3 regions of the Martelella endophytica genome follow, and region 3 is predicted to be linked to each of the others. Evidence: predicted binding sites of a transcription regulator. Region 3 holds the regulator's gene; each other region holds the start of a gene.

Region 1 (8,100 bases), 430 kb from region 3:
CGCAAAGCCGAGCCGGTGCAACGAGCCGCGATGTCGCGGAAGTGATCTTCGAGGCCGCCACCGATGGAACCGACCGGCTGCGTTATCTCGGAACCTCGCAGATCAAGCCGCTGGTCGATGCCCGCCGCTCGACATCCGAAGAGGAATACATGGCGCTGATGCGCGCCTCGATGCGCCCGAAGGCCGACTGACAGGATCCGGCCCCGCGATCCATGGCCGGGGTCGGCTCTTCCACGCCTTCAGCCTTTCAGCGGAACGCAGATTTCGGTCAGCAGCGCCTCCGGCGCCACCTCGCGCGGATTGTTAAGGTAGACCTCCATCGGCGGCGCATCGCCGGGTTCGTGGCCCTTCACCGGCAGCCAGCTTCCGTAGAACCAGCTATAGGCCTTGTGAAGCTCGGCATAGGGGCCCTTGTGGGTCAGGACGGCATAGAGCCCGGCCGGGGCTTCATACCGCTCCAGACCCTGCGGCAGATCGGCATCGGCCGGAACTGTGAGGCCGGCAAAGGAGCGCAGTTCCTTTTCGGCGACGATGCTCGGATCATCGAAATAGACGCCCGTCATCTGCATGTCTGGGGTGAATTTCCCACTCGCCATCATCAGGCCGACAGCCTGTCCGAAGGCCTTGTCGACCTCCATATAAGAGCCGCGGTGGGCCACCCCGCCAAGCACCCGACCCTTCATGTTGCGCAATTCGATATCATACATGTCACGTGTCTCCTTCGACGCCGGCAGGTCGAACCGTGTGTGGCGCCCGTCGTGCCGGTAAGCGGCCGGCGCCATGCCATAGGTCGACTTGAACTGGCGCGTGAAGGCGGCAACGCTTCCATAGCCGGCACGTCCTGCAATGTCGGCGATCGGCCCTCGTGAATTGACGAGTTCGCCAGCCGCCCGGTGAAGCCTGAGTCGTTTCACCGTCGCATGGATGGTCTCGCCGTAGACACCGCGATAGATGCGATGCCAGTGCCATGGCGAAAGGCACGCAATATCCGCCAACGTCGCAAAATCCAGTTCATCATCGAGGTGGGCATTGATATGATCGCTGACACGCATCAGGCGTTGCTGATAGGTTTCGAAAGCGGCTGTCATCGTGTCACCTCATCTCCTGTTGGCAGCCCGTTGAAGCACGGGCCGGATTGACAAATCTTGCTGACTTGCGGCCGGTGCGACATTTCTTCCGGCGCGCGGCGCTTGCCGCATGCCATCCATCTGTTATGCCCGGACCATTGCTGCCCACACTCGCCAGGTATCGCCGCCATGCCAACCCGCCTCGTTCCCAAGACCATCAGCGTCCTTCAGGAAGGATATTCGCTTTCTCGCCTCAGATCCGATGCGATCTCCGGCCTGACCGTCGCCATCGTCGCGCTGCCGTTATCGATGGCGATTGCGATCGCCTCCGGCGTCTCGCCCGACCGCGGGCTTTTCGCGGCGATCATCGGTGGCTTTTTCGTATCACTGCTTGGCGGCAGCCGCCATCAGATCGGCGGGCCGGCCGGCGCCTTCATCGTGCTGGTGGCCGCCTCCGTCGAGCGCAACGGCATTGACGGGCTGCTGATTGCCGTCATGCTTTCCGGCCTGATCATGATCGCGGCCGGCTATCTGAAGCTCGGCGCCTATATCCGTTTCATCCCCTATCCGGTCACCGTCGGCTTTACCGCCGGCATCGCCATCATCATCTTTGCCAGCCAGCTTTCGGCCATCTTCGGCCTCAACCTGCCCGGCAAGGAACCCGGCCCCTTCGCCGAGAAGATCGCCTATCTTGCGCAGTATGCCGGCACCACGAACGTCGCCGCGCTGTCGCTCGCACTTGTGACCATCGCCATCATTATCGCCCTCAAGCGCATCCGGCCAGGCTGGCCGGGCATGCTGATCGCGGTCGCCGTTGCGAGCCTCGCATCATTTGCCCTGCAGCTTCCGGTCGATACCATCGGCAGCCAGTTTGGCGGCCTGCCACGCGGGCTGCAGGCGCCCGCCCTGCCCGCCTTCTCGCTCGAAAAAGTCATCGCGGTTCTGCCAGATGCCTTCGCCTTCGCCCTGCTCGGCTCGATCGAATCGCTGCTTTCAGCGGTCGTCGCCGACGGCATGACCGGCCGGCGGCATCGCTCCAACATGGAGCTGATCGGCCAGGGCGTTGCCAACATCGCCTCCGCACTTTTCGGCGGCATCTGCGTGACCGGCACGATCGCCCGCACCGCGACCAATGTGCGCGCCGGCGCGACCAGCCCGTTTTCCGGCATGCTGCATTCGGCCTTTCTGCTGGTGTTCATGATCGTCGCCGCGCCGCTTGCCCGATACATCCCGCTCGCCGCACTTTCGGGCGTGCTCGCGGTCGTCGCCTGGACCATGGTCGAAAAGGCCGCTTTCCGCACGCTGCTGAGATCGTCGCGGGGCGACGCCGTGATCCTGATCGTGACACTGCTGCTGGTCGTCTTCCGCGACCTCACCGAGGGCATCGTCGCAGGCCTTGCGCTTGGCGCCGTGCTGTTCATCGATCGCATGGGCAAGAATGTCGCCGTGAACCCCTATGCCGATTACCATGAGAAGGCCGAGCAGCCGATCGTCAATACCGACCCCGACACCGTGATCTACCGCATCTCCGGCGCCTTCTTCTTCGGAGCGGCTGCGACCGTCGGCTCCGCGCTCGACCGTATCGCCGACGGCGCCCGCAACTATATCATCGACCTTTCCGACGTGCCCTATCTCGACTCCACCGGCGCGAATGTTCTCGATGGCACCGTTCGCAAGACGACCCGCGGCAATGTTCGTGTACTTTTCGCAGGTGCTTCCCCGCAGGTGCGCTCCACACTTGAGAGCCATCATATCGATGAAGGTCGCGTGACCTACTGCGAAACCCTGGAGGCCGCGATCGCCGCCACAAAGGCTGCCCCACCGCAAAGACAGGAGACGTGAGACCCTCCAAACAGGGCTTTCACGTCGTCCACATGTCAGAAAACATTCGGACAAAAACGGAACATTAAAGACTTTTCATAGCAATAACAATACGATAAAACCTTGTTGCAAGAACGGAACAAATGAAGTACAAAAAAGGCAGTTCTTCACCTCGCCTAGGCGGCGGGCGCAACAAGGGATAAAGTCGATGGCACAGAACTCACTCCGACTCGTCGAGGAAAAAACGGTGAACAAGAGCAAGGCGCTGGAAGCAGCACTTTCCCAGATCGAACGCTCCTTCGGCAAGGGCTCCATTATGAAGCTCGGCGGGCAGGACAGCATCGTCGAAATCGAAACCGTATCGACCGGCTCGCTTGGCCTCGACATCGCGCTTGGCATTGGCGGTCTTCCGCGCGGGCGCATCATCGAGATTTACGGGCCGGAAAGCTCCGGCAAGACCACGCTCGCCCTGCAGACGGTTGCCGAAGCCCAGAAGAGCGGCGGCATTTGCGGCTTCATCGATGCCGAGCACGCGCTCGATCCTGTCTATGCCCGCAAGCTTGGGGTCGACCTGAACGACCTTCTGATCTCCCAGCCCGATACCGGTGAACAGGCGCTCGAGATCGCCGATACGCTGGTGCGCTCCGGCGCGCTTGATGTGATCGTCGTCGACTCGGTGGCGGCATTGACGCCCAGGGCCGAAATCGAGGGCGAAATGGGCGACAGCCTGCCGGGCATGCAGGCCCGCCTGATGAGCCAGGCGCTGCGCAAGCTCACCGCGTCGATCTCGCGTTCGAACACCACCGTCATCTTCATCAACCAGATCCGCATGAAGATCGGTGTCATGTTCGGTTCGCCGGAAACCACCACCGGCGGCAATGCGCTGAAGTTCTATGCTTCCGTCCGTCTCGACATCCGCCGTATCGGTTCGGTCAAGGACCGGGACGAAATCGTCGGCAACCAGACCCGCGTCAAGGTCGTCAAGAACAAGATGGCACCGCCCTTCAAGCAGGTCGAATTCGATATCATGTATGGCGAGGGCGTTTCCAAGACCGGCGAACTGGTCGACCTTGGCGTCAAGGCCGGCATCGTCGAGAAATCGGGCTCCTGGTTCTCCTATAACAGCCAACGTCTCGGCCAGGGTCGTGAGAACGCCAAGCTGTTCCTCAAGGAAAACCAGGCGATCGCCTCCGAAATCGAACTTGCGCTGCGCCAGAATGCCGGCCTTCTTGCCGAAGGTCTTCTCGATGGCAACGACGAAGACGACGGCGAAGGTTCGACCGGCACGAACGACGATTGAGTTCCGGCGGGCCCTGAGCCTGTGCGGTCGTGACCCCGGTCACACACTCCGAAATGATTTGCGGCGGCTTTGACGAGCCGCCGTTTGTCTTGTCTGGACAGGGGCAGTCAGCATCGTTAAAAGCCGCAGAAACAGACAGCGATGACAAAGGGTGTGGCGCAGCATGAGTGGCGTGAATGAAATCCGGTCGACCTTTCTCGACTTCTTCAAGAAGAACGGCCACGAGGTCGTAGCCTCGAGCCCGCTCGTTCCCCATAACGACCCGACGCTGATGTTCACCAATGCCGGCATGGTACCGTTCAAGAACGTCTTTACCGGTCTTGAGACCCGCCCCTATTCGCGTGCCACCACCGCGCAGAAATGCGTGCGCGCCGGCGGCAAGCACAACGACCTCGACAATGTCGGCTACACCGCACGCCACCACACCTTCTTCGAGATGATGGGTAACTTCTCCTTCGGCGATTACTTCAAGGAAGAGGCGATCACCCATGCCTGGAACCTGATCACCAAGGAATTCGGCCTGCCAAAGGATCGCCTGCTGACCACCGTCTACCATGAGGACGACGAGGCGTTCGAGCTGTGGAAGAAGATTGCCGGCCTTCCGGAAGATCGCATCATCCGCATCAAGACGTCGGACAATTTCTGGTCGATGGGCGATACCGGCCCCTGCGGCCCCTGTTCCGAAATCTTCTTCGACCATGGCGACCATATCTGGGGCGGCCCGCCCGGCTCGCCGGAGGAGGATGGCGATCGCTTCATTGAAATCTGGAACCTCGTCTTCATGCAGTACGAGCAGATTTCCGCCGATCGGCGCGAAAACCTGCCGCGTCCATCGATCGATACCGGCATGGGCCTCGAGCGCGTTGCCGCCGTGCTTCAGGGCAAGCACGACAATTACGACATCGACCTGTTCCGCCGGCTCATCGACGCCTCGGTCGAGCTGACGGGCGTAAAGGCCGAGGGCGATCAGCGCGCCAGCCACCGTGTGATTGCCGATCACCTGCGCTCCTCCGCCTTCCTGATCGCCGATGGCGTGCTGCCGTCGAACGAGGGCCGCGGCTATGTTCTGCGCCGGATCATGCGCCGCGCCATGCGCCATGCCGAGCTGCTCGGCGCACGCGAGCCAGTGATCTACAAGCTGCTGCCGGTGCTGGTCTCCGAGATGGGCCGTGCCTATCCGGAGCTGCAGCGCGCCGAGGCGCTGATTTCGGAAACGCTGAAGCTTGAGGAGTCGCGCTTCCGCAAGACGCTCGACCGCGGCCTCTCGCTTCTTGACGAGGCCAGCCGTGACCTCTCGAAGGGGGACAGCCTTGACGGCGAGACGGCATTCAAACTCTACGACACCTATGGCTTCCCGCTCGACCTGACCCAGGATGCTCTGCGCACTCGCGGCATCCATGTCGACATCGGCGGCTTCCAGGATGCGATGCAGCGCCAGCGCGCCGAGGCCCGCGCCCATTGGGCCGGTTCCGGCGACAAGGCGACCGAGACGATCTGGTTCGAACTCGGCGAGAAACTCGAGGCGACGGAATTCCTCGGTTACGAAACCGAAAAAGCCGAAGGCGTTGCGCTCGCCCTCGTGAAGGATGGCGGCAGCGTCGATACGGCTGTCACCGGCGACGAAGTCGCGGTCATCGTCAACCAGACGCCGTTCTATGGTGAATCCGGCGGCCAGATGGGCGACACCGGCACCATCACCACCGACACGGCGACCTTGCGTGTAACCGACACCCAGAAGAAGGGCCGCGGTCTCTTCGTTCACCATGCCGTGGTCGAAAAGGGCGAGATTGCGGTCGGCACGGCCGTCACACTAGAGGTCGACCACGCCCGCCGCTCGCGGCTTCGCGCCAACCACTCGGCCACCCACCTCATCCACGAGGCGCTGCGCGAAATCCTCGGCACCCACGTGGCACAGAAGGGCTCGCTGGTCGCGCCCGAGCGCCTGCGCTTCGACGTATCGCACCCGAAGCCGATGACGGCGGAGGAGCTGAACGTTGTCGAGGACATGGCAAACGAGATCGTGCTGCAGAATGCCCCGGTCTCCACACGCCTGATGAGCGTTGATGATGCGATTGCCGAAGGTGCCATGGCGCTCTTCGGCGAGAAATACGGCGACGAGGTCCGGGTGGTGTCGATGGGCAAGGCAACCCATGGCGACAAGGCCGGCAAGACCTATTCGCTGGAACTTTGCGGCGGCACCCATGTGCGCGCCACAGGCGAGATCGGGCTCATCCGCATCGTCGGCGAAAGCGCCGTCGGCGCCGGTGTCAGGCGCATCGAGGCGCTGACCGGCATCGATGCGCGCCACTACCTGACGGAACAGGACGAGAAGATGAAGGCGCTCGCCGCTGCGCTCAAGGTGCAGCCGGATGAGGTCGCCGGCCGCGTCGCTGCTCTGACGGACGAACGCCGCAAGCTTGAGCGCGAGCTCGCCGACGCTCGCAAGAAGCTGGCGCTCGGCGGTGGCACGGGGACAAGCGAAGAGGCCGAAAAGATCGGCGATGTCAGCCTGGTTGCCAAGGTGCTGCCCGGCGTCGCCGCCAAGGAGCTCAAGGGCCTTGCCGACAGCGCCAAGAAGGACAAGCCGGCCACCGTGGTCGCCTTCATCAGCGTCGCCGAGGACAACAAGGCGAGCGTGGTCGTGTCGGTGACGAACGACCTCACCGATCGCTTCTCGGCCGTGGATCTGGTGCGTATCGCAGCGGCGGCGGTCGGTGGCAAGGGCGGCGGCGGTCGCCCGGATATGGCCCAGGCCGGCGGGCCGGATGGCCTTCAGGCCGAAGCCGCGATCACGGCCATCCGTCAGGCTCTCCAGGCCTGACGCCAGTTTCGCGAAAGACTTTCATTTTCGCGAACAAGGCACTGAAAATAAGATGTTTTAACAGGACGCTTAACGGCGTCCTGTTTTGCTTCGAGCTCTATCAATGCCGCTCTCAGGCGACAGCCGCTTCCAGCGCGACGGCATCGAAGGCGCGGGCGATGACCTCCGGTCCGGCGCCGGGTTTCGTCGCTTCGGTCGACAGGATCTGGCGGTAGCGACGCGCGCCCTCCATGCCGCTGAAAAGGCCGACCATATGCCGCGTGACCTGCGACAGCCGGCCGCCATCGGCAATCTGCCGCTCGGCATAGGCCATCATCGCATCGCGCAGCGCGAACCAATCAACCGCCTCCGCAGCATCATCGAAGAGCCGCGCGTCGACCTCCCCGAGGATCGACGGCGTCTGGTAGGCGGCCCTGCCGAGCATCACCCCATCCATATGGGCAAGCTGCGACTGCGCCTCGTCGAGGGAGCCGATACCGCCATTGATGCCGATGAAGAGGTCCGGATGAAGCGCCTTCATGCGCCACACCAGCGGATAGTCGAGCGGCGGGATCGTGCGGTTTTCCTTGGGGCTCAGCCCCTTCAGCCAGGCCTTGCGGGCATGCACCCAGATCGCCTCGGCCCCCGCCCCCGCCATGCGCTCGATGAAGTCCGGCAGCACGATGTCCGGATCCTGCTCGTCGACGCCGATCCGGCACTTGACGGTCACCGGCACGCTGACAGCCTTTCTCATCGCGCCGACCGCCCGCTCGACGATTTCCGGCGACAACATCAGGCAGGCCCCGAAGGTTCCGGATTGCACCCGGTCCGAAGGACATCCGACATTCAGATTGATTTCGTCATAGCCGAAGGCTTCACCAATGCGGGCGGCCTCGGCAAGCTTGTCAGCGTCCGAACCACCGAGCTGCAGCACCACCGGATGCTCGACAGGATCAAAGCCGAGCAGCCGCTCGCGGTCGCCATGGATGATCGCATCGGCGACGATCATCTCGGTATAGACCTGCCCGCGCCGCATCAACTGCCGGTGCAGATACCGACAATGACGATCAGTCCAGTCGATCATGGGTGCAACCGCGAAGCGTCTGGATTCG
Region 2 (8,100 bases), 920 kb from region 3:
GCGATCAGGGCATCATGTTCGGTTTCGCCTGCCGCGAGACACCTGAGCTGATGCCGGCGCCGATCTATTACGCCCACCGCATTCTCCAGACGCTGGCCGAGGCCCGCAAGGCCGGCGAGGGCGAGGTTGCCCTGCTTGGCCCCGATGCCAAGAGCCAGGTGACCGTGCGTTACAAGGACGGCAAGGCATCCGAGGTCGTTTCCATCGTGCTTTCGACCCAGCATGTCGACGAGAGCTGGGATTCCAAGAAGGTGCGCAGCGTCGTCGAACCTTATGTTCGCGAAGCTCTCGGCGAGCTGCCGATTGCCGATGATTGCGTCTGGTATGTGAACCCGACGGGCAAGTTCGTGATCGGCGGGCCGGATGGCGACGCCGGCCTTACCGGCCGCAAGATCATCGTCGACACCTATGGCGGTGCAGCGCCCCATGGCGGCGGCGCCTTTTCCGGCAAGGACACGACCAAGGTCGATCGCTCCGCGGCCTATGCCGCGCGCTATCTCGCCAAGAACGTCGTTGCCGCGAACTTTGCCGAAAAGTGCACCATCCAGCTTGCCTACGCCATCGGCGTTTCGCAGCCGCTCGCCGTCTATGTCGATCTGCACGGCACCGGCAAGGTCACCGAGGAAGCCGTCGAGAAGGCGATCCGCGAGGTGATGGACCTTTCGCCCTCCGGCATTCGTCGCCACCTGGCGCTCAACAAGCCGATTTACGCCAAGACCTCCGCCTATGGCCATTTCGGTCGCAAGGCTGGCCGTGACGGCTCGTTCTCCTGGGAAAAGCTTGACCTCGTGCGTCCGCTGAAGCAGGCGCTGAAGAACTGACGGTAGGCTCGTGAGCGCAGATAGCGGAAACCAGACGGGACGTGCTTTCTTCGGAAGGCGCAAAGGCAAGGCATTGCGCGAGCGGCAGGCGCGCAATCTCGCCGAGTTGCTGCCTCGGCTTGCGCTCGATCCCGCTTCGCCTCGGCCAGCCGCGCTGGCCACCCTTTTTGCCGCCGATGTCGAACATTTTCGCCTCGAGATCGGCTTCGGTGGCGGCGAGCATCTGATGCACCGGGTGCGGGAAAACCCCGCGACCGGATTCATCGGCATCGAACCCTTCGTCAATTCGATGGCCAAGCTCCTGGGCGAGGTCGAGGTGGATCCGCCAGGCAATCTCCGGCTTTACGATGACGATGCTGTCGACATCCTCGACTGGCTGCCCGATGGCTCGCTCGATCAGATCGATCTTCTTTATCCCGACCCCTGGCCGAAGCGGAAACACTGGAAACGGCGGTTCGTCTCTCAGGCCAATCTCGCCCGCTTCCACCGTGTGCTGAAGCCGGGCGGGCTGTTCTGCTTTGCCTCGGACATCGATACTTATGTCAACTGGACGCTGTTGCATTGCCGCAGCCATGGCGGCTTCGCCTGGACGGCACGGCAAGCGCAGGACTGGCTGACGCCGTTTGCCGGCTGGCCCAGCACGCGCTACGAGGCGAAGGCCCGGCGCGAGGGGCGCGGCAGCGCCTATCTCACCTTCCGTCGATTGCCGTAAGTCTCAGTGCAGCGTGACGGTGGTGAGTTCGTCTTCCATCGCCTTGAAGAAGATGCTGGTGCGGTTTTCGGTCAGAAGCAGCAGCGTGCCGTCAGCGGCAAACAGGGCCCAGAGCGTCTCGGCGGATTTCAGCTCGGCCTCGGGGAAGCGCTTCAGGGCCTCCTCGCGCTCGAATGCGCGGAAATAGCCAAGGTTGCCGGCGCCGAAGGCGGCTAGCTGTTCGGCTTCACGGGCGAAGTTCGCGCTCGGGGTTTTCATGGATGCCTTTCCTGACCTTGGGCGGCCGCGGGCGCGGCCAGTCTTTGAAGGCTAGTCTGAAACGGAAATATTAATTTTCCGTACCTCTTTCGGCCTGCGGGCGATATCGATTTCCAGAAGGCCGCGTTCGAGGCTGGCGCCGACGACATCCATGCCGTCGGCAAGGGTGAACTGGCGGCGAAACTGCCGGCCGGCGATGCCGCGATAGAGAAACTCGCCCTCGGCCCGCTCTTCCTGCAGGCCGCTGACGAAAAGTACGCTGTTTTCGGCCACGACGTCGAGTTCGTCCTCGGCGAAGCCCGCAACGGCGAGCGTGATGCGCAGGAAAACGCCATCCGGCTCATCCGGGAACCAGCAGACGTCGAAAGGCGGATAGCCGGCTCCGCCCTTCAGGCCATCGCGCGCGGCATTTTCCAGGTAATGCGGGTCGATCCTCAGATCAATTCTCGGCATGGCTCGGCTCCGGGCTTGCCCTTTCCATATGGCCGGTCATGGCCGTGATCGCAAGGGCTGGCTTGCTTGACAAGTGAATGTCCAGGCTGCAGTGCTCACATTCCAGACTGGTGCCCGCTACAGGAGAAGACGCATGGCCGCCCGCAAGATCATCATCGACACCGACCCCGGACAGGACGACGCCGCCGCCATCCTGCTGGCGCTGGCGAGCCCGGAAGAGATCGAGGTGCTGGGCATCACGGCGGTGGCCGGCAATGTGCCGCTGGCGCTGACCAAGCGCAACGCCCGCATCGTCTGCGAACTGGCCGGCCGCCCCGACATCCGCGTCTTTGCCGGCTGCGACAAGCCGATGAATCGGGACCTTGTGACCGCCGAACATGTTCACGGCAAGACCGGCCTCGATGGCCCCGACCTGCCGGAGCCGACCATGCCGCTGCAGGATGCGCACGCCGTCGACTTCCTCATCGAAACCTTGCGGACCGAGCCGGAAAAGACCGTGACGCTCTGCGCGCTGGGGCCGCTCACCAATCTCGCGACCGCCTTCGAGAAGGCGCCGGATATCGTGGCGCGCGTCCAGGAGATCGTGCTGATGGGCGGGGGCTATTTCGAGGGCGGCAACATCACACCCTCGGCCGAGTTCAACATCTATGTCGACCCGGAGGCGGCAAAGGCGGTCTTCGGCGCTGGCATTCCGATCGTGATGATGCCCCTCGACGTCACCCACCAGCTTCTCTGCCTCAAGGAGCGGGTCGAGCGCATCGATGCGATCGGCCGGCCCGCGGCGCAGGCGATGGCGGCGATGCTGCGCTACTACGAGCGCTTCGATATCGAGAAATACGGCTCCGATGGCGGCCCGCTGCATGATCCCTCGGTGACGGCCTACCTCATCCGGCCAGAACTTTTCTCCGGCCGGATGTGCAATGTCGAGATCGAGACCGCCTCGGAGCTGACGCTCGGCGAGACCGTGATCGACTGGTGGCGTGTGACGGAGCGCAAGCAGAACGCCATGGTCATCGGCAAGGCCGATGCCGACGGCTTCTTCGCGCTTCTGACCGAGCGCCTGGCGAGACTTTAAAGTCTCGCCTCGACCTCGGCGATCACCGGAATGGACGGCTGGGCGCCGGGCTTGAGGCAGGCAAGCGCGCCGGCCACCGCCGCCTGGCGGGCCGCCTCCTCGAAGGCAAGGCCGCGGTCGAGGCCGCTTGCCAGATAACCGCAGAAGGTGTCGCCGGCGCCGACCGTGTCGATGGGCTCGATCTTCAGGCTGTCGATCTTGTGGAAGGCGCCTTCGTGCACGGCGATGACGCCATCGCCACCGAGCGTGATGACCATCGTCTGGCCGGTCTCATCATGGCGGGTCTTCAGCATCGCGGCACGGCCCGCGTCGCCGAGTTCGTTGGCACCGACGAGGCGCTCGAATTCCGTCTCGTTGGCAATCACGATATCGGCGAGCAGGCTGAGTTCGGCGGCTTCGTCGGTGAGCGGCGCGGTGTTGAGCACGGTTCTGACACCCTTCGCCCGCGCGGCCTCGAGTGCTGTGCGAATGGCGGGGGCAGGGATTTCGAGCTGCAGCATCAGGATATCGCCGGCCGCCATGCTGTCGACGGCGGCCCTGGCGTCCGCTTCATCGAGCGTGCCGTTGGCGGCGGCATTGATGACGATGACGTTCTCGCCATCGCCGCCGACGAGGATCATGGCGGTCCCCGTCGGGCCATCGGTTGTCTTCAGCGCGGAGAGATCGACGCCGGCAGCGTCAAGAAGCGCCGTTGCCGGCCCAGCGAATTCATCGGTGCCGACGGCGCCGGCCATTGCGACGCGGGAGCCAGCCCGGCGCGCTGCGAGAGCCTGGTTCGCGCCCTTGCCGCCCGGCGCGGTCGCGAAGGATGTCCCCGTCACGGTCTCGCCCGGTTCCGGCAGGCGTTTCGTCGTGGCGATGAGGTCCATGTTGATGGAACCGAAGACCGTGATCATGGTGTTCTCCCGAATTTATAGGCCCGCCGCCAGCGCTCAGGGCCGATCGGGATGTTTTATGGGAGGCGGGCGATGATGACAATCAGTCCTCGTCGACGATCCTGAGTTTCATGCGGCCGAGGTCCGAAGGCGACAGCGGCCGCTCCTCTTCCGTCACTGCGGGCTCCTTCACCTCGAATTCAAGCGCGCCGATACGTTCGCCGCGCCGGGCGATCTTGCCTGTCGAAACGCGGATCTGCTCGACGTCCTGACGGGCCTGTGAGAAATGCCCGGCGAGCTTTTCCACCCGTTCGTTCAGACGTGTCAGGTCGCCCATGAGATGCGCGACTTCGCCCTGGATCAGATGGGCCTGCTCGCGCATGCGCTGATCCTTCATCACCGCCTGCACGACCTGGATCGAGAGCAGCAGCAGGGTCGGCGAGACGATCACGACGCGGCGGGCGTGCGCGCGCTGGATGATCGCCTCGTGTTGCTCGTGAATGTCGGCGAAGATCGATTCGGAGGGGACGAACAGGAAGGCGGTGTCCTGCGTCTCACCGGGTATGAGGTATTTGCCGGCGATGTCGCGGATATGGGTATCAAAATCGCGGCGGAAGCGCTGCTTTGCGGCGCGGGCCTCCTCGTCGCTTGCGCTGTCGCGCAGCGCATTCCACGCTTCCAGCGGAAACTTGGCATCGATGACCAGCGGCGGGGCGCCGTTCGGCATGTCGATCAGGCAATCGGGGCGGGTGCCGTTTCCAAGCGTCGCCTGAAAATGATAGCTGCCGGAGGGCAGGGCGTCTGCAATGATCGTCTCCATGCGTCCCTGGCCGAAGGCGCCGCGGGTCTGCTTGTTGGAGAGGATCGCCTGAAGGCCGACGACGTCCTTTGCCAGCGACTGGATGTTGTTCTGCGCGGCATCGATGACGGCGAGCCGCTCCTGCAGTCGCCGGAGGTTTTCATGCGTGGTCTGGTGCTGCTGGTGCAGCGTCGAGCCAATGCGCTGGCTGAGGCCGTCGAGCCTGGAGCCGAGCGCGGCATTGAGCTCCGACTGGCGGCTGCCGAAGAGTTCGGCCATGGTCGCCATCCGCCCCTGCATCTCGCTCTGCGCCTGCACGAGGTTCTGCAGCTGATCGGTGAGCACATCCTCCCGCTTTCCCCCGCCGCGCCTGAGCGCGAAGGCGAGCACCCCGAGCAGCACGAGCACGCAGGCAACGAGCGCGACGACCATGGGATCGGCAGTCAGGATCAACTCGGACAGGCTGTTCATGGCATTCCCTCACATGTGGCCAGCCTAGCAGATGCTCACCGAAAGAAAAGATCAAAACGTGAACACGTAAAACTTTCCCGTTCAGTCCACCGTGCAAAACGACGAAACCATTTGCGTGGCGACAAGTTTGCGCTATTTGAGGCCCATGACGACCATGCCACTCATCATTTTGCCGGACCCCTTGCTGCGCAAGGTTTCCGCCCCCGTCGAGCGCGTTGACGCCGACCTGAAGAAACTTGCCGACGATATGCTGGAGACCATGTACGAGGCTCCGGGCATCGGCCTTGCCGCGATCCAGGTCGGCATACCGCGCCGGATGCTGGTGATCGACGTTTCCAACAAGGAGGACGAGGAGAAAGATCCTCTGGTGGTGATCAATCCCACCATCCTGACCTCCTCGGACGAGCGCTCGGTCTACGAGGAAGGGTGCCTGTCGATCCCGGAATTCTATGCCGAGGTCGAGCGACCCGCTTCGGTGCGCGTCAGCTACACCGATCTTGCCGGAAAGCAGCAGGAAATCGAGGCCGATGGCCTGCTCGCCACCTGCCTTCAGCACGAGATCGACCATCTCGATGGCGCCCTGTTCATCGATTACTTGTCGCGGCTGAAGCGCGAGCGGGTGATCAAGAAATTCAGCAAGGTCGCAAAGCACAAGCTTTGACCGGCCGCGAAAGGACGGAACATGGCGCTCAGGATCATTTTCATGGGAACGCCGGCGTTTTCGGTTCCGACGCTGAGGGCGCTGGCGGAAGCCGGTCACGAAATTGCGGCGGTCTATACCCAGCCGCCGCGCGCTGCCGGTCGGCGCGGGCTTGAAGAGGTCAAGTCGCCGGTCCATCAGGCCGCAGAACTGCTTGGCATCCCGGTCCGCACGCCACTCAATTTCCGCGAGGAGGAAGACCGTGCGACCTTCCGCGTGCTCGACGCGGATGTCGCGGTCGTCGTCGCCTACGGCCTGCTTCTGCCGGAGGCAATCCTCACCGGCGCCCGTCTTGGTGCCTATAATGGCCATGCCTCGCTGCTGCCGCGCTGGCGCGGTGCGGCGCCACTGCAGCGCGCGATCATGGCAGGCGATGCTGAAACCGGCATGATGGTGATGCGCATGGAAAAGGGCCTCGATACCGGCCCCGTGGCGCTCTCTGAACGGGTCGCGATCGGCGAGAACATGACCGCCGGCGAACTGCATGATCGGATGATGCATGTCGGCGCGAGGCTGATGGCCGAGGCTATGGTGCGGCTTGAGGCCGGCGACCTGCCCCTGACGCCCCAGGCGGAAGAGGGCGTGACCTACGCGAAGAAGATCGAGAAGTCCGAGACCCGGATCGATTTCAGCCGCCCCGCCAAAGAGGTTCACAACCACATACGCGGCCTTGCGCCCTTTCCGGGTGCCTGGACCGAGGTGCCGACCGGCCGCGGGCTGGATCGGGTCAAGGTGCTGGAAAGCGCGCTCGGCGAAGGCGAGGGGCGGGCAGGAACGGTGCTTGAAGGCCCCGGTGTGACGATCGCCTGCGCAAGTGGCGCCGTGCGGCTCCTGAAGCTGCAGAAGGCCGGCGGCAAGGCGCTCGACGCCGACGATTTCCTGCGCGGCACGCCGCTTCCCGCAGGCACGGTGCTTGTCTGATGCCACGCTACCGGATGACGGTCGAATATGACGGCACGGATTATGTCGGCTGGCAGCGGCAGGACAATGGCCGTTCGGTGCAGGGCGGGCTGGAAGCCGCCGCCTTTCGCATTGCCGGCGAGAAAGTGACGATCAAGGGCGCGGGACGAACCGATTCGGGCGTCCATGCCGAAGGTCAGGTCGTGCACCTCGATCTTGCCCGCGAATGGACGCCGTTCACGCTGCTGAATGCGCTGAATGCGCATCTGCGGCTCGCCAGGGAACGGATCGCCGTGGTCGACGTCGCGGTGGTGGCCGATGATTTCGATGCCCGGTTCTCGGCGCTGAAACGGCATTACCTCTATCGCATCCTGAACCGCAGGGCCCATGCCGCGCTCCTGCGCAAGCGTGTCTGGTGGGTTCCGAAGCCGCTTGATCACGAAGCCATGCATGAAGCAGCCCAGCGGCTCGTCGGCCATCACGACTTCACGACGTTTCGCTCCGTCCAGTGTCAGGCGAAATCGCCGGTGCGCACGCTCGATAGGCTCGATGTGACGCGAGACGGCGATTTCATCGAGATCCGCGCTTCGGCGCAGAGTTTCCTGCACAATCAGATCCGCTCCTTCGCCGGTACGCTGAAGCTTGCGGGTGAGGGCAAGATGTCGGCGGATGACGTCACGGCGGCGCTCGAAGCGCGAGACCGCAGCGCCTGCGGCCCCGTGGCGCCGCCGGAAGGGCTCTACTTCATGAAAGTCGATTATCCCGGCGACTGAGCCGCTGTCCGTTCAGACAGACTCAGTTCGGGTCGAAGCTCTGGCCGCTGACGCAGGCGATCGTCGAGGCGTTGGGCTGGTTCGGCAGCATGGCGTAGGCGGCGCGCTCTTCCTTGGTCTTGCAGACCGGCCGCACGATGGTGCTGAAGCCCTTGTCGGCGAGGCAGCGATCGATAACGCGGTCGCGCAGCTTCTTGTTGGTATCGTAGCTGTAGCTGTCGATGGGGGTCGCGTAGCCGCCGATTTCGCCGCAGGTCGTGTTG
Region 3 (8,100 bases):
AGTGAGGCAATGTCGAGCACCTTGGGACCGAAGGTGCCTGCTTCGACTTTCAGCTCGAGTTCTTTGCCGTCGAGCGTGAGTTTGCCTTGTTCCGTCATGCTGTCCTCCAAATGTTCAGGCGCGAGACGCTTGATTGAGTATTCATGAATTTTAACAACTTGGTATAGGATCGACGCGCCGCTGCCAAGCCGCAGAATGGGCGTTGTTGCGATGCGGTCGAATGTTGATACCTGCGTTTAGCAAGTTTTTTGGCCGCGTGGAAAGGAAATTCTGCACCACTTTCAAGCGGCGGCGATTGCATTCCCTCTACAACCGTTCCACGATACTCAGGGTTGCATGGGGCGTGGCCGGTGAAAGTGGAGGATAATGCAGCAGGAACCGCCGGCAGGCGGCAGAGGGCGCGAAGCGGCAGCGCGTTGCGGCGCCTCCGGCTGCTCCGAAGCAGGTTGAAAACGCCGACGTCGGGAGACGATGCAGCCGCAGCGCCCGAGCGGTTCCTGGGCACTGCCCGCGGCAATCTGACGCGGCTCATGGAAGAGGAACTCGCCTTTGGCCGCGCCTTTCTGCTTGCGCCGGTCGCGATTGCAGCGGGGGCAATCTGGTGGTTCTCGCGAGCCGAGGCGCCCGCTTTCTGGGCATTGATGCTCTATGGCACGCTCTTCATCATTGCCGCAGTCTTGCTGCGACACGCGCGCGCGCTGATCCGTCTCACCACGGCTGCCTGCGCCCTGTTCTTCGCCGGCGCGCTCTTTGCCGCGCTGCAGACCGACCGGCTTTCGACGGTGATGCTGGATTCGCCGGTGGTAACCCACGTCACCGGCATTGTCGCCGAGCGCGAGAAGACGACCTCCGGCTGGCGCTACGTCGTCGATGTTTCAGCGACGGACGATCCCGTCATCCACCGCCCGCCGCAGCGGGTGGCGCTTGTGGCGCGTGGGAACAAGCCGCCGGTTGCGGTCGGCGGCGGCATTTCCGGCCTTGCCCGCCTGTCGCCACCATCCGCACCGGCGCTGCCCGGCCTCGTCGACTTCGGCTTCCTCTCCTATTTCGATGGCATCGGCGCGATCGGCTATTTCTATGGTCCGCCGGAGCCGGCGGCGATGGCCGCAAACGCGCCGAAGCCGGGGGCGGTCATGCTTGCGATCGCGGAATTGCGCGAGGCGATTGCTGCCCGGATCCGTGCTGTGCTGCCGGGCGAATCCGGTGCGTTTGCCAATGCCATCATCACCGGCGAACGGAGGGCAATGGGGGCCGAAACGCTCGACGCGCTGCGCAACGCCGGCCTTGCCCATGTCATCGCCATCTCCGGACTGCATATGGCGCTCGCCGCCGGCATCTTCTTCACAAGCCTTCGGTTGCTGCTGGCGCTTTCCGTGCACGGCGCCGAGGCGTTCGCGACCAAAAAGGTGGCGGCCATCGCCGCGCTGGCGGCGGCGTTCTTCTATCTTCTCGTGTCCGGCATGCAGGTCTCCGCCCAGCGCGCCTTCCTGATGCTCGCGATCATGCTGATTGCCGCGCTGTTTGACCGTCCGGCGATCAGCCTGCGCAATGTTGCGGTCTCGGCGCTCGTCATTCTGGCGCTGTCGCCCTCTGAGGCCTCGGGTCCCGGCATGCAGATGTCGTTTGCCGCCACGGCGGCGTTGATCGCGGGGTACAGCCTCTGGCAACGCTCGGGCTCCCGGCGTCATGCCGAGTCGCGGCGCAACGGCGTGATCCGCATCCTGTTCCTGTTTGCCGCCGGCATCGTGCTGACCGCGCTGATTGGGGGGCTTTCGACCGCGCCCTTCGCCATAGCGCATTTCCAGCGCGTTGCCGGTTATGGCCTGTTGGGCAATCTTCTGGCGATGCCGGTGATCACTTTTATCGTGATGCCGGCTGGGCTTGCCGCGATGCTGACGATGCCGCTTGGCCTGCACGGGCCGTTCCTTCATGTCATGGGGGCAGGGCTCGATTGGGTGATGGCCACCGCCCACTGGGTGAAACAGCTCGGCGGGGCATTTTCCACGGGCAAGGCGCCGGCGGGTTTCCTGCTTCTGTTCACCGCCGGTTTCGTGCCCTTCGTGCTCCTGCGCACGCGCCTGCGCTATGTCGGGGTCGTGCCGATGCTGCTGGCATTCGGGCTTTTCGCCCGGGCTGGCGATCACAGCGCGGTCCGCATCCTCGTCTCCGAAGATGGTGATCTCGTCGCCATCGTGAGGAACACCAGCGCTGCCGTCAGCGACAAACGGCCGCCCGCCTTCATCTACGAGCAATGGCAGACCGCGCTCGCGCTTGAAGAAACCGTTCCGCCAATCATGGTCGAACCCGGCGAGCCCTTCATTGACGCCACCGATCGCCGCGCACGTCTGGACGATAACGCTGCCTGGCGTCGCGGGCGCGCCGAACTTGCCGGCCTGGTCAGCGAGGCATTGCTGACGCCTGACCGGTTTTACTGCAAGAAAGATCTATGGTGTGTGGCTGCACCGGACGGCCTTGTCGTGGTCCAGGCGCTGCATCCAGCCCTCGTCGGCCTTGCCTGCGACGTCGGCGATATCGTGATCAGCCTCTATCGTACCGGCTACCAAACCTGCCGAAGCGGCCGTTTTCTGGTCACCCCGCAAATGCGACGCGAGGCCGGTGCCATCGTCTTCACGCTGGCACCGGCTTTCGGCTTATCGGAAAAGGCCGAGGTTCACGACGGGATCACCACGGTCAGGCCGCTATCGGGGGAGGGGGCGAGAAAACACGCATGCACCGTCGTCACCATAGCACCCTCGGTCACGACGCTTGCACGAGAATGGAGCCGCCACCGTCTCTACGACTGGCGAAGCGGCGACTTCAGGTCGCCGATCGCCTTGCCGGAAAGGCTGGTGATCAGTGGTAGCGACGAATCAGGCCGACCAGCTTGCCCTGAACCTTGACCTGATCGGCGGCGAAGATGCGGGTCTCGTAAGCCGGGTTTGCAGCCTCGAGCGCGATCGATGCGCCCTTGCGGCGGAAGCGCTTCAGCGTCGCCTCTTCGTCATTGACGAGTGCAACGACGATATCGCCTGGAGCCGCCGTGTTGATGTTGCGGATGATCACGGTGTCGCCGTCGAATATCCCGGCCTCGATCATCGAATCACCCTGGACTTCCAGCGCGTAATGCTCACCTGCGCCCAGCATGTCGGCCGGAACGGCCATGTTATGGGTGTTTTCCTGGATGGCCGAAATCGGCACACCGGCCGCGATCCGGCCCATCACCGGAACTTCGGTGGAGCCGCTGTCGCTGCTCACAGCCTTGGGCGCGGCGACCTCTGCCTTCTTGCCGAGACTGCCTTCGATGACACTGGGGGAGAAGCCGCGGCGCGGCGGCTGCTGGGCGACGAAACTGTCCGGCATGCGCAGGATTTCCAGCGCTCGGGCCCTGTTTGGCAGGCGGCGGATGAAGCCGCGTTCCTCAAGAGCCGTAATCAGCCGATGGATGCCGGATTTGGAAGCAAGATCAAGCGCCTCCTTCATCTCGTCGAAGGAAGGGGGAATTCCGGACTCCTTCATTCGCTCGTGAATGAAGAACAGGAGTTCCTGTTGTTTACGCGTCAGCATCCCGCACCCTTTCGCAACCCATAGTATAAGAAACAAATACAGAACGAACTATATATGTTCTTAACATGTTCCGCAAGAGTGCGCTGTGGCATCCGTGTTCGGGATAGTCATACAAAACCGACGCCGAAAGCATTGGCTTTCGGCGGCGCACATTCGGTGCAAATTTCCAGCGTTGTGAGCTCAGGCGCTGGCGGCTGAAGGGAGGCCGAGATTCAATTTTCTGGCCATCGTCTTGAGCGTCTGCTTCCGCGACGTCTGCAGCATGCCGGCTTCGAGAGCGGCCGCGACAAATGCATCGCGGGCCTGGCCCAGATGGCCGGGCTGCTCACCAGCGCGCACGCAAAGCTCAAGGGCGTTTTCGAAGTGCGGACCCTGTTTGACCGGCCATCTGCTCTTGAGAACATCCTCAGCATGGCTAGGGCCTTCGATCGTGAGGGTGTGGCCATCCTTGGCGCGAATGTGAACCGGGGACGTCCAAAAGGCGATGAGACGGGTCATGGTGGATATCCTTGTCTTGGTCGGGAAGGGCATCGATTTATGATAGGGGAACTGCCTGCGAGGCAGTTTTGTTCCCGCCGCCGAGTGCTTTATTGAGGGAGCCGGGTTCACGATCAGCACCAGCGGCTGGCGGCGCACTTCCGGGCGCGATTCGGCAGAAGTTCCATCGCGCCGGATTGATTTGGCGACGCCGACGCCCTAATCAGTCGGTCAGTCAGGTTCGTCGGCAAATGGTGCAGAAACCATCAGGTTGCGAGCCTCTTTTCCGGAGAATGAAGAAGAGACGATGGCAGGAACGAATTCGGAGCGCACCATGATTGCCGAAGGACCGGTGGTCATTCTGGTCAATCCGCAGCTTGGCGAGAACATCGGCATGGTGGCGCGCGCCATGGCCAATTTCGGACTGGCGGAGCTCCGCCTTGTCGACCCGCGCGATGGCTGGCCGAGCGAGACGGCGCGGGCCGCCGCCTCCAAGGCCGATCACGTGATTGACGGCGCCCGAGTGTTCGACCGGCTCGAAGATGCGATCGCCGACCTGAACTTCGTCTATGCGACGACGGCGCGAAGCCGTGACGGCTTCAAGCCTGTGCGTGGGCCGACCGTTGCCGCGCGCACACTGCGGCAGCGTTTCACCGCCGGCGAGCGGACGGGCATCCTGTTCGGGCGTGAGCGCTGGGGGCTCAGCAATGAGGAGGTGGCGCTTGCCGACGAGATCGTCACTTTCCCGGTCAATCCGGCCTTTGCATCGCTCAACATTGCCCAGGCCGTGCTGCTGATGTCCTATGAATGGATGAAATCCGGTATGGCGGACGAGGCGGAGACGCCGTTCCAGGCGGTCGAGCAGACGCCGGCCACCAAGGAGGACCTGTTCGGCTTCTTCGGCCACCTTGAGGATGCCTTGGATGCGCGCGGTTATTTCCGCCCTGCCGACAAGCGACCGCGCATGATCGAGAACCTCCGCTCAGTCTTCACGCGCCGAGCCATGAGCCTGCAGGAAATCCATGTTCTAAGGGGTGTTATCTCCTCGTTTGATCGCTACCGGCGCAAGGAGAACGACGACAATGACTGAGGCTGCCGGCCCGGTCCTGGTGTTCGATTCGGGCATTGGCGGGCTCACCGTGCTGCGCGAGGCGCGGATGCTGATGCCGGAGCGCCGCTTCGTCTACGTTGCCGACACCGCGGCCTTCCCCTATGGCGACTGGGACGAGGAGGCGCTGTTGGCGCACATCCTTGCGCTTTTCGAACGGCTGATCGAGGATATACGGCCCGTCTGCGTCATCATCGCCTGCAATACCGCGTTCACGCTTGCGGGCGCTGCATTGCGGGCGCGGTTCACCGAGATGGATTTCGTCGGGACGGTTCCCGCCATCAAGCCGGCCGCCGAACGCACCGTGTCCGGTCTGATCTCGGTTCTGGCTACGCCGGTCACCGTCAAGCGCGATTACACCCGGACGCTGATCGAAAGCTTCGCCAGCCATTGCCACGCCCGGCTTGTCGGCTCCCGCTATCTGGCCGCACTTGCCGAGGACTATATCTGCGGCATCGAGGTTTCAGACAAGGCATTGTGGGACGAGATTGCGCCGTGCTTCGTCGAGGAGGAGGGGCGGCGCACCGACATCGTCGTGCTCGCCTGCACTCACTATCCTTTCCTTGCCAACCGGTTTCGCAAGCTCGCGCCGTGGCCGGTGGACTGGATCAACCCGGCAGAGGCAATTGCCCTGCAGGCCCGGCGGGTGATCGGCCGGCATGGCGGCGCAGATGCCATCAGCGGCCCCAATCCGGATTTCGCCGTCTTCACGGGCAATGCCAGCCCGGCGATGAAACGGCTGATGCAGGGCTTCGGCCTTTCCGTCGCCCCGCCTGCCTAGCCTCAGTCGAGGCCGGGGATCGGCACGCCGAAGGTCTGGGCGAGCAGCACCAGGTTCAGCGAAAGAACGGCGGCTGCACCGATGATGGCGAGCGCACCAATGAGACGGCCATTGGCGAATTCGCCCATCACCTTGCGGCTGCGGGTAAAGATCACCAGCGAAATCATCGGCACGGGGAGCGCGATCGACAGGATGATCTGGCTCACCACCAGTGCCTCGGTGGCATTCACGCCAAGCGCCACGACGACGAAGGCCGGCACCATGGTGATCAGCCGCCGCAGCCAGATCGGAATGCGGAAGCCGATGAAGCCTTGCATGATCATCTGGCCGGCCATGGTGCCGACGACCGAACTGGAAATGCCCGAGGCAATCAGCGAAATCAGAAAGGCGGCCGCCGCCGCGCCGCCGAGCAGTGGTGTCAGCATGTGGTAGGCGGTTTCGATTTCGGCGACTTCGCTGTGGCCGTTATGGAAGGCGCTCGCCGCCATCATCACCATCGCCATGTTGACGACGCCCGCAACGGCCAGTGCCAGCACCACCTCGACGTTCGAGAAGCGCAGCACGCGCCGCTTTTCGCTGTCGTTCTTGACGGCCACACGATGCTGGGTGAGCCCCGAATGCAGATAGACGGCGTGCGGCATGACGGTGGCGCCGATAATGCCGACGGCGATTGCAAGCGCGGTCGCATCCGGAATGTCCGGCCGCACCAGGTGGAAGCCGGCCTCACCCCAGGCGATCGGGGCAATGAACAGCTCCACGACATAGCAAAGACTGATGACGCCGATGAGGCTGCCGATGATCAGCTCCATCGGGCGGAAGCCGCGACTTTCAAACAGCAGGATGCCATAAGTGACAACCGCCGTGACACCCATGCCCGCCATCAGCGGCATATCGAACAGCAGCGCGAGGCCGATGGCACCACCGAGGAATTCCGCGAGATCCGTGGCCATCGCCGCGATCTCGCTGACGATCCAGGCAATGATGACCACGGGCTTGGAAAATTCGTCGCGACAGACTTCTGCGAGATTGCGGCCGGTGACGATCCCGAGCTTGGCCGACAGTGCCTGGAACAGCATGGCGATCAGGTTCGCAAACAGCACCACCCAAAGCAGGGCATAGCCATAGCCGGCGCCGGCCTGGATATTGGTCGCGTAGTTGCCAGGATCGACATAGGCAATCGAGGCGATCACGGCAGGGCCGGCAAAGAGCAGCGCCGCGCGCGGCCTCACCTTGCCGGATGCGAGCGCCTGCTCGATGGCCGTGTTGGTCCTGTCCGTCAGTGACGGGCGCTTGGAGGGCAGATCTGACATGGGGCGGGGCACACCGGTATTGTAGAATTATTCGAAATATAGCCTAGGCTACATATTTGTCAAACGTCGTTATCGGCGTCTCTGTTCCAACGAAAAGTTTGCCTTGCGCGGACCCTCAGGATAGAACGATACGAAGAGAATTTAGCCACGGCTACAGATTCGCCCGGCTGGGAAAGAGGGCAGCGGATGACGGAAGATGACAGAACGGCGGACGCAGAGGCGGCCGACCGATTTTCGAAGGTTCGCTCGGAGCGGGCGAGCGCGCTTCTGGAGGATTATACTGAACTCATCGCCGATCTCATGGCCGAGCATGGCGAGGCCCGCATCGCGGATATCGCCCGCTCCATGGGCGTGGCCCATCCGACCGCAACCAAGGCGGTGGCGCGCCTGAAGCGGGAAGGGCTCGCGACCTCGAGGCCCTATCGCGGCGTGTTTCTGACACCCGCCGGCGAGGCCATGGCGGAGGAGGCGCGTCAACGCCACGGTATCGTCCGCGACCTGCTTCTGGCCGTCGGCGTTCCGGCTGAAGCGGCCGAACTTGATGCGGAGGGGATCGAACACCACGTCTCGCACGATACGCTGCAGGCTTTCGCGGCCTTTCTCGAACGCAAGAACTGAGTTCGCGCCTGCTTGCGGTTTGATGTCCGATGGTTCATCATCCGATCATGACCAAGTATCTGATTTCCTTTCCGGCCGAGGCCATGGTCCTCAGCGACGCCGATCTCGAGCGCGCCGTCGTCGATTCGCATGCTGTGATCGAGGAAGCCAAGGCCGCGGGGGTCTATGTCTTCGGCGGAGGGATCGACGAGCAGGTCGACCCCGTTCTGGTGTCAGCCGACCACACCGTGTCCGTTTCGGTC

The links. Region 3 encodes LexA, which represses DNA repair genes until DNA is damaged. Its sites were predicted from a motif close to TGTTCNNNNTGTGTTCNG; they were not measured.
Region 1: a site for LexA is predicted at 3,024-3,041, ahead of recA (recombinase RecA). Genes of this name have one in related genera too.
Region 2: a site for LexA is predicted at 5,512-5,529, ahead of TM49_RS19445 (DNA recombination protein RmuC). Genes of this name have one in related genera too.

The regions. Positions count from the first base shown of each region.
Region 1 covers NZ_CP010803.1:3,711,439-3,719,538, forward strand. Annotated here, with positions in the region: gene TM49_RS17050 (SDR family NAD(P)-dependent oxidoreductase) at 1-191, shown strand, start outside; gene TM49_RS17055 (AraC family transcriptional regulator) at 240-1,088, opposite strand; gene TM49_RS17060 (SulP family inorganic anion transporter) at 1,257-2,909, shown strand; gene recA (recombinase RecA) at 3,097-4,188, shown strand; gene alaS (alanine--tRNA ligase) at 4,352-7,009, shown strand; gene dusA (tRNA dihydrouridine(20/20a) synthase DusA) at 7,122-8,100, opposite strand, start outside.
Region 2 covers NZ_CP010803.1:4,199,991-4,208,090, reverse strand. Annotated here, with positions in the region: gene metK (methionine adenosyltransferase) at 1-821, shown strand, start outside; gene trmB (tRNA (guanine(46)-N(7))-methyltransferase TrmB) at 832-1,533, shown strand; gene TM49_RS19465 (BQ00720 family protein) at 1,537-1,791, opposite strand; gene TM49_RS19460 (Hsp20 family protein) at 1,843-2,244, opposite strand; gene TM49_RS19455 (nucleoside hydrolase) at 2,378-3,319, shown strand; gene TM49_RS19450 (ribokinase) at 3,316-4,215, opposite strand; gene TM49_RS19445 (DNA recombination protein RmuC) at 4,298-5,464, opposite strand; gene def (peptide deformylase) at 5,610-6,125, shown strand; gene fmt (methionyl-tRNA formyltransferase) at 6,147-7,085, shown strand; gene truA (tRNA pseudouridine(38-40) synthase TruA) at 7,085-7,837, shown strand; gene TM49_RS19425 (hypothetical protein) at 7,860-8,100, opposite strand, start outside.
Region 3 covers NZ_CP010803.1:3,278,444-3,286,543, forward strand. Annotated here, with positions in the region: gene gltA (citrate synthase) at 1-98, opposite strand, end outside; gene TM49_RS14975 (ComEC/Rec2 family competence protein) at 447-2,900, shown strand; gene lexA (transcriptional repressor LexA) at 2,854-3,564, opposite strand; gene TM49_RS14985 (DUF982 domain-containing protein) at 3,745-4,062, opposite strand; gene TM49_RS14990 (RNA methyltransferase) at 4,349-5,131, shown strand; gene murI (glutamate racemase) at 5,124-5,930, shown strand; gene TM49_RS15000 (Nramp family divalent metal transporter) at 5,933-7,240, opposite strand; gene mntR (manganese-binding transcriptional regulator MntR) at 7,427-7,858, shown strand; gene TM49_RS15010 (YciI family protein) at 7,888-8,100, shown strand, end outside.